Regions from separate parts of the Thiocapsa rosea genome, predicted to be linked through region 3. Evidence: riboswitches for the same ligand, from Rfam matches in the RefSeq annotation. Region 3 holds a riboswitch; each other region holds the start of a gene.
The links. Region 3 has a riboswitch for cobalamin ahead of cbiM (cobalt transporter CbiM). Riboswitches for the same ligand answer to the same signal wherever they lie in the genome.

Region 1: it holds a riboswitch for cobalamin, as region 3 does, so the genes downstream of both, BDD21_RS27665 (hypothetical protein) here and cbiM (cobalt transporter CbiM) in region 3, are expected to answer to the same signal.
Region 2: it holds a riboswitch for cobalamin, as region 3 does, so the genes downstream of both, btuB (TonB-dependent vitamin B12 receptor) here and cbiM (cobalt transporter CbiM) in region 3, are expected to answer to the same signal.

The regions. Positions count from the first base shown of each region.
Region 1 covers NZ_RBXL01000001.1:135,955-141,635, forward strand. Annotated here, with positions in the region: gene BDD21_RS00615 (UPF0182 family protein) at 1-1,011, shown strand, start outside; cobalamin riboswitch at 1,371-1,531, shown strand; gene BDD21_RS27665 (hypothetical protein) at 1,730-2,428, shown strand; gene BDD21_RS00625 (OmpA family protein) at 2,502-3,521, shown strand; gene BDD21_RS00630 (TetR/AcrR family transcriptional regulator) at 3,692-4,288, opposite strand; gene BDD21_RS00635 (efflux RND transporter periplasmic adaptor subunit) at 4,502-5,680, shown strand.
Region 2 covers NZ_RBXL01000001.1:3,113,161-3,118,841, forward strand. Annotated here, with positions in the region: gene BDD21_RS13960 (4Fe-4S dicluster domain-containing protein) at 1-490, opposite strand, end outside; gene BDD21_RS13965 (calcium/sodium antiporter) at 824-1,795, shown strand; cobalamin riboswitch at 2,124-2,346, shown strand; gene btuB (TonB-dependent vitamin B12 receptor) at 2,566-4,416, shown strand; gene BDD21_RS13975 (hypothetical protein) at 4,788-5,375, shown strand; gene cobO (cob(I)yrinic acid a,c-diamide adenosyltransferase) at 5,372-5,681, shown strand, end outside.
Region 3 covers NZ_RBXL01000001.1:5,791,887-5,797,567, reverse strand. Annotated here, with positions in the region: gene BDD21_RS25705 (V-type ATP synthase subunit B) at 646-2,061, shown strand; gene BDD21_RS25700 (V-type ATP synthase subunit D) at 2,058-2,666, shown strand; cobalamin riboswitch at 2,776-2,995, shown strand; gene cbiM (cobalt transporter CbiM) at 3,024-3,656, shown strand; gene BDD21_RS25690 (hypothetical protein) at 3,649-4,296, shown strand; gene cbiQ (cobalt ECF transporter T component CbiQ) at 4,305-5,096, shown strand; gene BDD21_RS25680 (energy-coupling factor ABC transporter ATP-binding protein) at 5,080-5,681, shown strand, end outside.

The sequences.
Region 1 (5,681 bases), 5.7 Mb from region 3:
CTGTTATTGGACCCCGATCCCTACGCCGTGGTCACGCCGGAACGGATCTATTGGATTCAGGATACCTATACCCTGTCCCGATGGTATCCCTACTCCTACACGGCCACTGCCGATTTCGCAGGCGTCCCACACACCTTCAACACGATCCGCAACTCTGCAAAAGTGGTGATCGATGCCTATGATGGCAGCGTCAGCTACTATGTGTCCGAACCCGATGACCCGATCATCAGGGCCTATGCGCGAGCGTATCCCGGCGTGTTCAAACCGTTCTCAGAGATGCCGGACCAGTTGCAGCAACACGTGCGTTATCCGAAGCGCCTGTTCGACATCCAGTTGGGAATCTATGGACGCTATCAGCAGCGCGATCCCCGCACGTTTTTCAAACAGGAAGATCTGTGGGTCTATCCGGAGGTGCAATGGGAGAATGAGGTTCGTGTCATCAAGCCCTATTACGTGACGCTGAACCTGTTGGATCCTGAGCGGTTAGAGTTCAGCCTGCTCGCGCCGATGAACCCGAAGGGCAAGAACAACATGCGCGCCCTCGTGGTCGCCGGCAACGACGGCGAGAATTATGGTCGGATCGTCGCCTACAGCTTCCCACGGGGAACCTTGGTCTACGGCCCGGCCCAGGGAGACGCTTTCGTGAAACAGGACCCCCGGATCACACAAGAGTTCGCGCTCTGGAATCGACAGGGCGCTCAGGCGGAACGAGGCAGTTTGGTCGTGATGCCGGTCAATGGTGTCATCGCCTCTGTACAGGGCGTGTTTCTAAAGGCCCAAACCGGCGCCAGCTTTCCGGAGTTGGTCCGTTTCATTGCGATCGTCGGCGAGCGGGTGGCGATGGCGGCAACAATTGAAGCAGCATTCAGCGCCGTCAACAAGACCGCTGGGGCCAGGGACGCTGCACCGGCACCGGGTGGGGGTGCGGTTTCGTTCCCGGACAGCGTAGAGATCGAGATCAGTCCCGACGTCGCGCCGGAAGCGAACGCCGAAAGCACTGACGACGAGTGACGATCGATGAAAGCGGAGTAAGGCCAAATACAGGAACTGACGTCTGACTGACACGCGCGCGATCCTCTCGGCCTTCGGTCGGACGGAAGCGCAAGCGCTCGCGGAGCACCGTTCCTTCGAGGCCGCCGGCAAGGCGGCTAGCCCCCGTGGGAGTGCTTCAAGCAGCAGGTCTTTTCGACTCGGACGCCTTTGCGGAGGCCATGCACCGCGCACCGCAAGATCCAGCAGAACCAGGGTCTGCGCAAGGTGCACCTCGAAGCCGGCCACGCCCGGCGATGTGACGGCCGGTCAGACCGTTGGGGTCCAAGCGATGGATCCGGGTTGGCCGAATCGCGTCATTCCCGGTAAACTTGCATGGTTTATCCAATCTTCCAGCAAGCGCCCGAAAGGTCGTGCCTTTCGGGCGAAACGGCAAGCCGGTGGCGTCGCCCGCGCGACTAGGCCGGTACTGCCCCCGCACTCGCGTGCGTTCTTCCTCACAGCCACGAGCCCGGAGACCGGCCTGCAGGATGCCTGATCCACCCTCAGCGGGCAGACCGGCGGCGGAGCGGAAACATCACATGTGTGTAGCGTTTCTCCGGGGTGGACTTGGTGCTTCTGAACAAAGGGGAGCTGGTCGACCCCGATGCGCTGCGGTCGGTTGAGGCGCTGGTGCGCTGGGAGATTCCGCCCCGGGCCGAGGTGGTGGCCGAGGCCCCACGGACGCCTGGATCTTTCCGTGCTGCCGAGCCCGGGATTCGCGTCGGAGAACCCCGCCCTGTCTTCACGGCCGGGACGCGGCTCAGCGCTCGAAGCCGGGATGGATCGCCTTACGGCGGCCCCTGTTCACCCCCAACCCAACAAGGTCGTTTCCATGGTTAAAAAAGTAGTGCTGTTCGTCTTTGTCTCGTTGTTCGTTTTCAGTGGCGCTTATGCAATGAATCTCTCCTCGTCGGACATGGAGCGATTCATCACGACGACTGAAGCGCTTGCGCCATATTTCGACGAGCTCGATGACGACCGAGATGATGATGATGATGATGATGATGAAGAAGAAGACGATATAGGCATCTTGGACGTCGAGAGCACAAAGCAGTTGATATTGGAAGACATGTCCGGGAAACCCGAGGTGCGGAATATCGTCGGGAGCAACGGATACGCTTCAATGGAAGACTATGCGGAACAATACGCGCACATCATTCGTGCATACATAGCCTCTTCCGCCAGAGGGCAAATCGGCGAACTTGAAAGTTCAATGGCCTCCATGAGCCCGGAACAACGGCAATCATTCCAAGGCTCCCCGGTGTTTCAGATGGTCTCGGAGATGAAAATTCAGCTTGCATCCGTGCCTGAGTCGCATATTCAAGCCATAACCCCTTACATGCCCCAATTGCAAGAGGTGTTTGGGCATGACGACGATGAGGATGATTTTCTCTAGACTTCAGCATGAAACCCGTGAGCCGATACCCGTGCCACTTGACGTGTATCGCTTGTCATAGAAAGGAAACAGCATGCAACATATTCTTCTGAAGCGCTTCATCAGCGTGGCCGCGTTCATCCTGATATCAGCCGCGGCTTATGGTCAGACCGAGTTTACACGTGGATCCACTATCATTTTCGAGGACAGTCTAAAGCACGAAAGGGTCGGAGAGTTCCCTTCAAAGTGGCGACTGGTCAAAGGAAGCGCGGAAGTCGCCAGACACGACGGGGAAAACGCGCTTTCATTCCTGATTACCCAGACGCAAGTCGCGCCGCTCATGGAGGAAAACAACTCCTTACCCCAGGCGTTCACGATTGAGTTCGATTATTTGATGAACGAGCTCAGGCAGCATGCTTACGAAATTACTTTCTTCAACGACACAGGCAGAAGATCCGGTTCGCTGAGATTTACCGGGGAACGCTTCATACTGGTTTCATCGCGCGGCGGCGCCGTCTCTGAAGGCAAAACCACCGAGACCAGAGCCGGATTTCAGCCGGGATGGAGACGACTGGCCCTCTCGTTCAATCAACATGAAATGCGGGTTTTTTCCAATGGTGTCCGTATTTTGAACGTGCCTCGTTTCGAAGAGGAACTGCGAAGTTTTCAGATCCAGGGAGGGCGTCCCAATAACGCCAGACCCAATTCAGATACATTCATCACAAACGTGGTTGTCGCCGAAGGCGGCATGCCGCTTTATGAAACAGTCATGTCGGAAGGACGTTTTTCAACCACCGACATCCAGTTCGACGTCAACAAGGCCGACATCAAACCGGAATCCGCGGGGATCATCGACCAAGTCGTTCAGCTTATGCGGGATCACCAAGACCTCCGTTTCTCGGTGGAAGGCCATACGGACTCAGACGGAGACGGCGAACTCAACCAGCGTCTTTCTCAGCAGCGAGCTGAAAGCGTCGTCCGTGCGCTGATCGAGAAGGGAATCGGTCCCGATCGCCTGACGTCAAAAGGATGGGGCGCTTCCAAACCCGTCGCCGACAACACGACCGAGAACGGAAAAGCCGAAAACAGGCGCGTTGAGTTCATTCGACTCTAAACCGCAGCCAGAGCGGTATACTTGGTTTATCGGATTGGCTTGGCCGCCCCGGCTCCGATAATCGCCGGAGCTGACGGCGAACCATGTCTCGGACGACGTGCAATGCATGTCCGCCCGCTCGGATCCGGCCACATGGCACAGGCGTTTCCGATCATCGGGCGGACCAAGGGTCAGAGGAGTGCGCGCAGGGCGCTTCGCAGCAGCGGCAGCAACGCCGCTTTGTCGAGATCGGGATGACTGATGGCGCGACCCGACAGCCCGTCGAAGAGGGCCATGATCACCTCGATCGAGGCGTCGGCGTCGCCGACGTCCATCCCGCGGGCGTGCCGGGCGGCGCGATATAGGGCGCAGAGGCGCTCGCGCTTGGCGGCGTCGGCGGCGCGGACGATCTCGGCCACCGCCGGATTGCGGGCGGCCTCGGCGAGCATCTCCATCTCCAGTGCTGCGGTGTCCAGGTCTGTCTTCTCGTTCAGGCCCACCTCGACGCGGTCGATCATCGCCTGAAAGAGGTCCTCTTCGCTCTCGAACTGAAGGACGATCTCAAGCGAGCGTTCCAGCTTGCGCTGCACCAAGGCGCCGATGATCGTCTCCTTGCTCTCGAAGAAGTGATAGATGTGGCCCGGACTCATCCCGGCCGCCTTCGAGATCTTCGCGATGCTGGTCCCGTGAAATCCCTCGCGCACGAAACAGGTGGCCGCCGCATCGAGGATCTGTTGGCGCCTCGCCTGACCGCGGCTGGGTTCCTGATCTTGATCCGGTCCATGCATTCTTGTTCCTCCGTTGATTGTTCGCGCCGTTGCGCGGGCGCTCTTCGATGACAGCGCCGCAACGGCACGAGCCGCGCACACCACCTGACACCTTGACCTCGTCGACTTGCGGGTCTAAAGTTCCGACAAGAACTAGAATGAACGTTCACTCTAGAAGAGTCAACGGTCGACACCTCAAACAGTCGACTCTGGCACCGCACTTCGAGGTATCTCATGGGATCCGCCCGCCTTCAGATCGGCATCGCTCTGGCCTTGCCGATCGGTATCGCCTTGCTCCTCGCCGGCTGCAATCAAACCCCCGGCAGCGCGGTCGCGGCCGCAGCACCCCCGCCCCCCGAGGTCGGCACGTTCACGATCGTCGCCCGCCCGACCACGCTGACGACCGAGCTTCCCGGCCGCACCGTACCCTATCGGATCGCGGAGGTGCGACCGCGCGTCAGCGGCCTCATCCAGGATCGACTCTTTACCGAAGGCGGCGAAATCAGCGCGGGCCAAGTGCTCTATCAGATCGACCCGGCCGTCTACCAGGCGGCTTACGACAGCGCCGAGGCCGCGCTGGCACGCTCGCAGGCCACCTTGGATCGGGCGCGGCTGAAGGCCGATCGCTATGCGCGTCTCGCCAACTCCAAGGCGGTGAGCCAGGAGGACAACGACGACACCCAGGCGGCGCTCAAGGAGGCTGCGGCCAGTGTCGCCGTCGATCAGGCCGCCTTGGAGCGTGCGCGAATCGACCTCGCCTATAGTCGGGTCGAGTCGCCGATCGCCGGACGGATCGGCCGCTCGACCGTCACCCAAGGTGCCTTGGTGACGGCCAACCAGTCCGAGGAGTTGGCGACCGTGCAGCAGATCGATCCCATTTACGTCGACCTCACCCAGTCGAGCACCCAGTTGCTCAAGTTGCGCCGCGCCCTGGCCGATGGCCGTCTTCAGAGCCCCAACGGAGAGCAGGCGAAGGTGACACTCATCCTGGAGGACGGCAGGATCCATCCGCATGCGGGACGCCTGGAATCCTCCGAGGTCACGGTCGATCAGGGAACAGGCACGGTCACGTTGCGTGCCACCATCCCGAACCCCGAGCAAGAGCTTCTGCCGGGGATGTTCGTCCGCGCTCGGGTGGAGGAAGGCATCCGCCCGGACGCCATCCTGGTTCCGCAGCAAGGTGTCCAACACGATCGCCGCGGCAACCCGATCGCCTTGGTCGTGAACGACGAGGGCACGGTGGAGGAGCGCAAGATCGAGACAACGCGCACCATCGGCGACCAATGGCTGATCGACGCCGGGCTCGAGCCGGGTGATCGCGTCATCGTCGAGGGCAGCCAGAAGGCCCGGCCGGGAACGCAGGTCCGGGTGATGGACATGAGCGATCAGCCGGGCTTTGCGGCGGTGAGGTGAG
Region 2 (5,681 bases), 2.7 Mb from region 3:
CCACCGCATAGCGATCGCCCAGATCGGTGAGGTGAATGTCGAAACCCTCGGGTACGGCCAACGTGCCCATGCTCTTGCAGAAGGCGTGGTCCATGCAGGGTTTCAGGCATTCGATGCTGACCAGGGTCGTCTTGCGCCGGCGTGCTTGATAGTGCTGATCGGTGTGGCCGGTGCCCTGGATCTTGTCCAGTAGGGTGATGGCGTGCAGGTCGCAGGTGTGCAGGGCCATGATCACCGTGGGCTGGATCTCTTCGATCAGCGGCGACATCTCCATCGTCTTCGCGTTGAAGGCGAAGAGATCCTCGCGCGGCGGCAGGAGGTACTTCTTGGGCGGGAGAACGCTGGTGTGGTAATCGAACACCAGGTCGTCCGCGTTCTCGATCTCTTCGAAGATGTACTGACCGTAGGTCTCTCGAGGCGCCACGACGCGGTGGGTGTCACGCAGGCGTTCGACCCACGCCTTGAGCGAGTGCTTGGGAAGTATTTTCAACGGGGTGTCCCTCGACAACGGAGGATCCGGTGCACCCGGCGGGGGCATCGGTCGGGGTGGAGCTGAAGGGCTCCGGAGCGGTCGGCGCCCTCGGGTAAAACGACCATGCGATGACTACGGGATTACGAAAATGCGCGCAGGGTAACCATCCGGGGGATGCAGCGCAAGCGACGCAAGACCTTGTCGTTGCGAGGGTGCTCGAGTGCGTTGCGGATGGAGAGCTCCTCATCGGCCGCTGCTGCGCTGCTGCGCTGCTTCGCATGCCTCGGTCGGCGTTGTAGACTCCGCTTCCTTTGAATCCCCACATCACACGTTCGAGGCGTCACGCGTCTTATGGTCCTAGCATCACTCTCGGTCGTCCTCGGTCTGGCGCTGCTTCTATGGAGTGCCGATCGCTTCGTCGAAGGCGCTGCGGTGACCGCGAAGCATCTCGGGATGCCGCCCTTGCTGATCGGCATGGTCGTCATCGGGTTCGGCACCTCGGCCCCGGAAATGGTGGTCTCGGCGATTGCGGCCTTTCAGGGCAACCCCGGGCTTGCGCTCGGCAACGCCTATGGCTCGAACATCACCAACATTGCGCTGATCTTGGGTCTCACCGCGATCATCAGCCCCATCGCGGTTCACTCCAGCGTGCTCCGCAAGGAGCTGCCGATCCTTGCCGGTGTCACCCTCTTCGCCGTGGTGTTGCTCATGGACGGCGAGCTGACCCGCATGGACGCTTGGGCGTTCCTGGGCGTTTTTGCGGCATTGATGGGTTGGACCATCTGGCAAGGTCTGCGAGAACGCTCGGATGCCTTGGCCGGGGAGGTCACGCAGGAGCTCGATCAGGCGCGGATGCCGCTGCGCCGAGCCTTGATTTGGCTGGGCGTTGGCTTGGTCTTCCTGATCATCAGCTCGCGCATGCTGGTCTGGGGATCGGTCGAGATCGCCCATGCCTTGGGCGTGAGCGATCTCATCATCGGTCTGACGATCGTTGCGGTGGGTACCTCGCTCCCGGAGCTGGCCTCCTCCGTCATCGCCGCGCGCAAGGGCGAGCATGATCTCGCCCTGGGCAACATCATCGGGTCGAATCTCTTCAATACGCTCGCCGTGGTCGGGATCGCGGGGGCCATCCATCCGATGCTCGTGCCGCCGGAGGTCATCTCACGCGACATGATGGTGATGGGGCTGCTCACGCTGTCCTTGTTCGTGATCGGCTACGGGTTCCGCGGTCCGGGTCGAATCAACCGGGTCGAAGGCATGCTGCTTCTGGCCTGCTACGTCGGCTATACCGCCTACTTGATCGGCACCGTCTTCGGGGTTTAAACCGCGTCAAGAGCGATATGCGTTGTTTTCATGGTGTGTTTGGCTTCGGAGATGTCCTCGATCTCGGTGGGGCGCGGTTTAAAATTTAATGTTTTTCAATATTTTAAACCGCGCCGCCTCCAGCGGTCGTCAAGTCTGCCGTGGCCGGTCCCATCCAAAAACATCGCATACCGCGCTGGGCGCGGTTTAAGCGCCTCGAGCGCGCGGGGGCAACACCGCTTGAGTGCGTCGTGAGTCAGCCGAGGACAGGGTCTGGATTGATCCAGGTCAGGCTTTGATGTCGGGTCGCGTGTCGACACATTGACGTGGCGCTCGCGAAAACCCTACAGTCCCGCGTTGATTGTCCGGTGCCTCGAAGGCTTTCGCCTTCGGGGTTAAACGGGAAGTCGGTGCGCGGTGCCCTCGGGACCCGCAAAGCCGGCGCTGCCCCCGCAACGGTAGACGAGTCAAGACGCGGCGAAATGCCACTGTGAGTCATCACGGGAAGGCGCCGCGTCCGGGATCCGATCCCGCTCGTAAGCCCGGAGACCGGCCGGATGATCGGGGACCGTTTCGATGTGTCTCGCATGCGTGCACGGGCCGACCTGACGTCGGCCCGTGTCGTCTTCGAGTGATCGAACGGAGCCTCGAACCGGGGTCGCGCGGGGCGGCCGGCCGGGATGCCGGCCCCGTCGCATGTCTACGGCTCCGCTCTCGCCCGACGTCGTTCTCTCGACCCCTTCTTCTGTTGGCCCATGCGGGTGCGCTCGGGCCTCTGTCGGAGTTTGTCGATGAGATTTCCTGTTATGGCGGCGGCTGTGTCGCTGCCCCTCGGTTTGCCTGTCTACGCGGACACGCAGACCCTGATCCTCGACCCCTTGGTGGTGACGGCGACGCGAACGCCGGAGACCGAAGGCCAAACCCTGGCCTCCGTGAGCGTGATCGATCGCGACGAGATCGAGCGCCGTCAGTTTCGCTCGGTTCCGGATGCGCTGCGCGGCCTGCCGGGTGTCTCGATCTCGGGCAGCGGCGGGGCCGGTCAGCCCGCGTCGCTCTTTCTGCGCGGGACCAATGCCGGTCATGTGCTGGTCCTGATCGACGGCGTGAAGGTCGGGTCGGCGACCCTCGGCACCGCGCCCCTGCAGGATCTTCCGATCGCTCAGATCGAGCGTATCGAGGTGGTCCGCGGCCCGCGCTCGAGCCTCTATGGCTCGGAGGCGATCGGCGGTGTGATCCAGATCTTCACGCGCCGCGGCGGCGGCGAATTGCGACCGCGCTTCAGCGTCGGTGCAGGGAGCTTCGACACCGCGAGCATCTCGGGCGGCATCTCGGGCGGCGGCGAGCGTGGCTGGTTCGACCTCGGCGCCAACATGGAGCAGACCGACGGGATCGACGCCTGCGAGGGCCGCGCCTTTCCCTTCGCCGGCTGCGGCGTGGACGAGCCGGATCGCGACGGCTATCGCAATCTGGGGTTAAGTGCGCGTGCCGGTTATGAGTTCAGCGACCAGGCCAAGGTCGATTTCAGTCTCCTCACCTCCGACAACCGCACCGACTTCGATGGCTCCATCTTCTCGGGCAACCTCTCGCGCTCCGAGCAGCAGGTCTTCGGCGTGGAGGGCACCTTGCGTCCGCTCGATGCCTGGACCCTGATCCTCTCGGCCGGTCGCAGTCAGGATACATACCGGGCGTTTTATGCGGACGCCTTCGTCCCCGAGCGCTTCGTCGACAGCTTCGAGACCGAGCGCGACAGCTTCGGGATCCAGAACGATCTCGCCTTGATCCCGGACCAGCTCTTCACCTTGGGTCTGGACTATCAGGTCGACCGCGTCGCGGGCACGGTGGACTACACGGACGACTCGCGCAGCAACACGGGCGTCTACGGACAGTATCTCGGCTCCATCGGCGCGAACGAGCTTGCCGCCAGCCTCAGATACGACGACTACCAGCAGTTCGGTGGACAGACGACCGGCAATCTGGCGTGGGGTTATCTCTTCGATCAGGGGATTCGCGTGTCGCTGTCCTACGGCACCGCCTTCAAGGCACCCACCTTCAACGATCTCTACTATCCCGGATTCGGCAACCCGAATCTGTCCCCGGAGGAGTCGGCCAGTGTCGAGCTGGGTTTGACCGGAACCCTCCCGCTCGGTCGCTGGGAGCTGAGTCTCTACGAGACCGACATCGACGACCTGATCGCCTTCGATGCGGCGACGTTCGCGCCGGCCAACATTGCCTCGGCCCGTATCCGAGGCTTCGAGGCGTCCGGGATCGTCCAAATCCAAGAGTGGGATCTCGGCGCGAGTCTCACCCTGCTGGATCCCGAAAACCGCTCGAACGGCCCGAATCAGGGTAATCTGTTGCCGCGACGCCCCGAGCAGATGCTTCAGCTCGACCTCGACCGCCAGTTCGAGCGCTGGTCGGCCGGTCTGAGTGTCTATGTCGCAGGGCGTAGCTTCGACGACCTGGCCAACAACGAGCGCCTGGACGGCTATACCCTGTTGGGTCTGCGTGCCGAGTATGCCTTCACCCCGTCGGTGCGGATTCAGGGGCGACTGGAGAACGCACTCGACGAGGACTACCAGACCGCGTTTCTGTTCAACCAGCCGGGGAGGGCGTTTTACCTGACCTTGCGATACGAGCCGTAGAATCGCCGCCAGCCGCCAGCCGCCAGCCGCCAGCCGCCAGCCGCCAGCCGCCAGCCGCCAGCCGCCAGCCGCCAGCCACCAGCCACCAGCCACCAGCCACCAGCCACCAGCGAATAGACGAAGGCTGATGGCTGGCGGGATGAAGCAGGAAGCAGGAGGCAGGAGGCAGGAGGCAGGAGGCAGGAGGCAGGAGGCAGGAAGCAGGAGGCAGGAAGCAGGAGGCAGGAGGCAGGAGGCAGGAGGCAGGAGGCAGGAGGCTCCCCCGCAATCGACCCGCTTTCGACACCCCGTGCGACCGCCTACAATGGCTGCACGGGACTTGAGCAACACCACATTGTCGCCCCGGCGACGCGACCAGGAGACTCGACCTCATGACCCCCATCACCGACGCTCGAAGCCGTATTCTGATCGGCCTTGCCTTGGCCGCGCTCATGGCGGCGACCCGCGGACAGCAGTTCGCCCCGCTGGCGCATCATCTTCCGGATGCCTCGCTGGCCGTCTTCTTCCTTGCCGGTCTGTATCTGCGCTCGATTTGGGGCTTCCCGGCCCTGTTCGGTCTGGCGACCGTCATCGACCTGACCGCCATCGGCTGGGGCGGTGTCAGCGGTTACTGTTTGACTCCGGCCTATTGGATGTTGGTTCCGGCCTATGGCGTGGTCTGGGGGATGGGGCGCTGGTCCGCCGGTCGTCTCGAGTTGACCAAGGAAAGCCTGCCCTTGCTCTTCGGCGCGCTGCTCATCGGCGGTGTCCTGTCCGAGGTCTTCGCCAGCGGCGGTTTCTATCTCTTCTCCGGTCGCTTCGCCGATCTGAGTGCGCTTGAGCTGCTTGGGCGCTTCGCGACCTACATGCCCGCGACCCTGCTGCATCTGATGGTCTACGTGGGCCTGGCGGCGATCGTTCATCTCACCCTGGCGCGCGCCCTGCCCGGTGCTCGCTCTGAGCGTGCGCGTTCGCAATGACCGACGACAGCGCACAGGAGCGCCATCGCCGGCGCATGCAGCGCCAGAAGGAGCTGGTGGATGCCCGCATTGCGCGGGCGGACCAGGACTGTGGTGTCCTGGTCGTCAATACCGGCAACGGCAAGGGTAAGAGTTCCTCGGCCTTCGGGATGGTCGCCCGCGCGATGGGCCACGGCATGAAGGTCGCCGTGGTCCAGTTCATCAAGGGCAGCTTCGCGACCGGCGAGGAGGCCTTCTTCAGGCGCTTTCCCGAGCTCGAGTATCACGTGATGGGCGAGGGCTTCACCTGGGAGACCCAGGACGCCG
Region 3 (5,681 bases):
AGGAGGCAGGAGGCAGGAGCCGTACTCGCTCCCACGCTCCGCGTGGGAGTGTCGCCGGGACGCTCCGCGTCCCTGCCGCAGGTCGATGCGCACCGCCGGCGGTCCGTCACGGCGCCGATCCGCGACCGGTACCGCCCCGCCCCGCGACGCAGAGCGTCGGGTCTACACTCCCACGCGGAGCGTGGGAGCGAGTTGGGCAGGAAGCAGGAGGCAGGACGCAGGAAGCAGGAGGCAGGAAGCAGGAAGCAGGAAGCAGGAGGCAGGAGGCAGGAGGCAGGAGGCAGGAGGCAGGAGGCAGGAGGCAGGAAGCAGGAGCCGTACTCGCTCCCACGCTCCGCGTGGGAGTGTCGCCGGGACGCTCCGCGTCCCTGCCGCAGGTCGATGCGCACCGCCGGCGGTCCGTCACGGCGCCGATCCGCGACCGGTACCGCCCCGCCCCGCGACGCAGAGCGTCGGGTCTACACTCCCACGCGGAGCGTGGGAGCGAGTTGGCAGGAAGCAGGAGGCAGGAGGCAGGAGGCAGGAAGCAGGAAGCAGGAGGCAGGAAGCAGAAGGCAGGAAGCAGGAAGCAGGAAGCAGGAAGCAGGAAGCAGGAAGCAGGAGGCAGGAACCTCCCGCACCCATCCCACCCAAGCAGGTACGCCAATGACATACGCCAGACTCATCGGAGAGGAGATCGCCAACCGTGCCGAGGGTCCGCTGTTGTTCTTGAGCCGCAGCCTCGACGTGGGTTTGAACGAGGCGGTCGAGGTGGAGGGCACGGACGGCTCGGTGCGTCTCGGGCGCATCGCGGCCTTGGACGAGGACACCATCACGGTCGAGATGCTCGACGACACCGCCGGGCTTGCCCTGCAGGGCACGCGGGTACGCTTCTTCGGCGAGCCGTTGCGGTTCCATGTCGGTCCGGGGCTGCTCGGGCGGGTCTTCAACGGCATCGGCAAACCGCTCGACGGCGGACCGCCGCTCGCGGCCGAGCACGCCTACCGGGTCGAGGGTCTGCCGATCAAGCCCACCGCACGCGTGGCGCCGAGCGAATTTCTCGAGACCGGTTTCACGGCGATCGATCTCATGAACAGCCTGGTGCGCGGCCAAAAGTTGCCGCTCTTCTCGGGCGGCGGGCTCCCCCATGACCGCATCGCTGTTGACATTGCCTGCAACGCGCGCCTGCCGGGAGATGCGCAAGAGGCTGAAGGGTTCGCCATCGTCTTCGCCGGCATCGGCATCCCGCACGACAGCGCCGAGTTCTTTCGCGAGGAGATGGAGAAGAGCGGGGCGCTCGCCCGCACCGTGCTCTTTCTCAACCTGGCCAGCGATTCGAGCGCGCAGCGTCTGCTCGCCCCCCGCTTCGCCTTAACCGCCGCGGAGTACTTGGCGTTCGTCGAAGGCATGCATGTCTTGGTGATCCTGACCGATCTCACCAACTACTGCGAGGCCCTGCGAGAGGTCTCGGCGAGCCGCGGCGAGGTCCCCAGCCGGAAGGGCTATCCGGGCTACATGTACTCGGATCTGGCAACCCTCTACGAGCGCGCCGGTCGCATCCGCGGAAAACCGGGCTCGGTCACGCAGGTCCCCATCCTGACCATGCCCAACGACGACATCACTCACCCCATCCCGGATCTCACGGGCTACATCACCGAGGGTCAGATCGTGCTCGATCGGGATCTGCACCGGCGCGACATCTATCCGCCGATCCGCTTGCTGCCGAGTCTGTCGCGTCTGATGAAGGACGGCATCGGCACGGGACGCACCCATGCCGATCATCCGGCACTCGCCGCGCAGCTCTACGCCAGTTACAGCCAGGCCCGGCAGACACGGGTGCTGGCCGGTGTGGTCGGGGAGGACGGTCTCTCGGATGACGACCGCAAGCTGCTTCTCTTCGGCGACGACTTCGAGCAGACGGTGATCCATCAGGGTGTCGATGCGCGGACCCTGGAGGAGAGCATGGCCGCCGGATGGTCCGCCCTGCGCGGCTTACCGGCGGGCGAGCTGCACCGACTCGACGACCGTCAGATCCGCGAGCATTTGCTCGATCAATCCCCGCGCCGAGAACCCGTCTCATGACCGAGCGCGCGATCGTTCCGACCCACAGCGCCTTCCTCGAGCTCAAGGAAGAGCGCTCCGGGATGCGGGAAGGGTATCGATTCCTCGACGAGAAACGGCTGATCCTCGCCGCCGAGATCCTCGCCGAGCTCGGCCGCTACGAGCATGAGCTGGCCGCCTTTCGAGCCGACTATCGCGAAGCCGCCGATGCACTCCAAGGCGCTGTCGCCCGTCATGGCCTGGAAGGACTCGCCATCCACCCGCCGGCACCGCCACTCGACACCGATTGCCGTCTCACGCCGCGGCGCGTCCTCGGCGTGACCCTGCACGATCTGGTCGACAGCGATCGGCAGCCGCAATCACCCCCGCCGAGCGTCGCCGACAGCCCGGACGCCGACCGCTGTCGCCGAGCCTTCCAGGTGCTGATCCCGCGCATCGCCCGTCTGGCCGCCATGGTCGGCAATCTCCAACGCCTGCGCGCCGACTACGCCCGCACCGCCCGCCGCGCGCGCGCACTCGAAGACGTCCTCCTCCCCGAGATCGACGACACCCTGCGTGCGGTGGAGTCCGCGCTCGAAGAGCTCGAGCGCGAAGAGGTCGTGCGTGCGCGACAGGTTCGGGTCTGAACCGCCTGTCGCCATTGATCGCGCCAAGGCCATTCGTTTAGACTTCCGCGCTTCGGTTCCGCTCGTGACAGGGTCACGAGCGGTTAAACCGCATCAGGAATGACGGGTGTTGTTCTCACCTGTGCCCGGTCATTCCGAACGCGGTTTAAAGGGAACACGGTGAGGCACGCCGACTGCGGCCGATTCCGTGACTGTCCCCGCAACTGTAAGCGCCGAGGCCCACCGCTGACGCCACTGGGCGCTGTCATCCGCAAGGGATGACGGCCCGGGAAGGCCGGTGATGCCGACGACGCGCGAGTCAGGAGACCTGCCGAACCCCCATTCACCAACGGGACGGGCGATCCCTTAGAGGTTTATATGCACATCGTCGACGGCGCCTTGTCTCATCCCGTTGTCATCGGGGGTGCGGTTCTGGCCGTGGCCGGAATCGCCAAAGGTCTGCGGGAGCTGGACATGGAGCGCATCCCGGCGGCGGGAGTCCTGAGCGCGACCTTCTTCGTCGCGGCCTTGGTCCATGTGCCCATCGGCCCGTCCAGCGTCCATCTGATCATGAATGGGCTCGCCGGGATCGTGCTCGGTTGGGCGGCCTTTCCCGCCCTCTTCGTCGGTCTCCTGCTCCAAGCCGTCTTTTTCGGCTTCGGCGGAATCACGGTGCTCGGGGTCAACACGCTGGCGATCGCCCTGCCGGCGGTTGCGGTCCACTATCTGTGCCGCTCGGGGATCCGGTCCGAGCGCATCGGGGTCGCCGCTGTTTGGGCCGGGCTCGCGGGCGGGTTTGCGATCGCCATGACCGCGGCCTTGGTGGCATTTGCCCTGACCCTGAGCGGCCAACACTATCTGGTGGCGGCCAAGCTGGTCTTCTTCGCACATCTTCCGATCATGGCGATCGAGGCGATGCTCTGCGTCGCCGCCGTGACCCTCATCCGACAGGTGAAGCCGGAGCTGTTCGGCGTCTTCGACGAGCCCGTTGTGCGGAGCGGCGATGCCTGAATGCCCGGGTTGGCGTTGCAGTCGGGGTTGGACCATCCTTGCTCTGTTCTGGCTCGTGTTCGGGCTCTTGCTCGGCGGACCGGCTCAGGCGCATAAGGTCGTTGCCTCGGCGTGGGTCGAAGGGACCGACCTCGTCGGTGAGATCGGCTTTTCCAACGGGAAGCCGGCTCCGCCCGGCACACCGGTCGAGGTCTTCGACCATGAGCTGCGCAAGCTCGGGGAGACCGCAACCGACGAGGACGGGTTGTTTCGCTTCAGCGCGCCGAGCCGGCCCGGAGATGAACGTGGAGGCGGGCTCGCGGGCGAGGCGATCAAGGGGGTCGCGCTGACCGTCCGCGCCGATCTCGGGGCCGGGCATCTGGCCGAGATCCGGCTCTCGCCCGAGGAGGTCGCGCCACTAGCAGGCGGGTCTGCATCCGACACCCCTCAAGGATCCGCCGAAACGCTCGGCCCGACCAACGAGGCGCTTCGCGCACTGATCGCCGAGGCGGTCAGGCAAGAGGTCCAGCCCTTGCGAAGAGAGATCGTTCAGCTCAAGGAACAGACCGGGTTGCAACAGATCCTCGGCGGAATGGGTTATATCGCGGGTCTATTCGGGTTGCTGTTTTTTGTTTACGGCCGCCGGCCGACGCGAGCCTGAGACCGGCCATGGGGCATCTGCTCGAGCCCGCCGAGTGTGCGACGACAGCCGGCGGGGCGCGCCGGGGCTGGCTGCGCGACCTGGATCCGCGCCTTCGCATCGTTGCCGCCACCTTGTTCGCACTGGTGGTGGTTTCCCTGTCGGGTCTACAGACGCTTGCACTCGCGCTTTGTCTGGCCATCCTCTTGATGCTCTGGGCACGTCTGCCCGCCGGCCCGACCCTTAAACGGATGGCGGCGATGGACGGTTTTATGCTGTTCATCCTGTTGTTGCTGCCCTTTACGGTGCCCGGGACGCCGATCTTCGCGTGGGGGTCCTTCAGTGCGAGCGCCGAGGGTCTGCACAAGGCGGTCGCGATCGTGCTCAAGGCCAATGCGATCGTGCTCGCGCTTCTGGCCTTGGTCGGCAGCCTCGAGGCGGTCACGCTCGGTCACGCCCTTGCCCGCCTGCGGATGCCGGCGACACTGGTGCAACTGCTGCTGTTTACCGTGCGTTACATCACCGTCATCGGCGAGGAATACGCGCGGCTGCGCACGGCGATGCGCGCCCGCTGCTTTCGCCCGGGCAACAACCGACACACCTACCGAAGCCTCGGCTATCTGGTCGGGATGCTGCTGGTGCGCAGCCTGGAGCGCTCCGAGCGTATCCTGGCCGCGATGCGCTGCCGCGGCTTTCAAGGCCGTTTTCATCTCCTGGACCAATTCGCCTATCGCCCCGGCGACGCGGTCTTCGCAGGAGCTGCTGCATTCGCGTTCGCGGCCTTGCTCGCACTGGATCTCTTGCATGCCAACCTTGTTTGAGCTGAGCGGGTTGCGTTTTGCGTACCCCGGGCAAGCGCCGGTCCTGCGGGATGCGAGCCTCGGCCTGGATGCAGGCGAGCGCATCGCGCTGACCGGTCCAAACGGATCCGGCAAGAGCACCCTGCTGCATATCATGGTCGGGCTCTTACGGCCCCAGGTCGGGACGGTCGTCGCCTTCGGCGCACCAAGGCGTAACGAACAGGATTTCCACGAGGTCCGACAGCGCGCCGGCCTGGTCTTTCAGGATCCGGACGACCAGCTCTTCTGTCCGACCGTGGCCGAGGACATTGCCTTCGGACCGCTCAATCTCGGCAAATCGAAGACGGAGGTCCTCGAGGTGGTCGACCGCACGCTCGACCGATTGCAGCTCGGCCACCTGCGCGATCGCGTCACGCACAAGCTCTCGGGCGGTGAAAAGCGCTTGGTCGGCCTCGCTACGGTGCTGGCGATGGAGCCGGACGTGCTTCTGCTCGACGAACCCACCAATGCACTGGACGAGGCGACTCGGGCCCGACTGGTCGCGATCCTCAACGCGCTCCCCCAAGCCCTGATCGTCGTCTCCCACGACGCCCACTTCAGACGCAA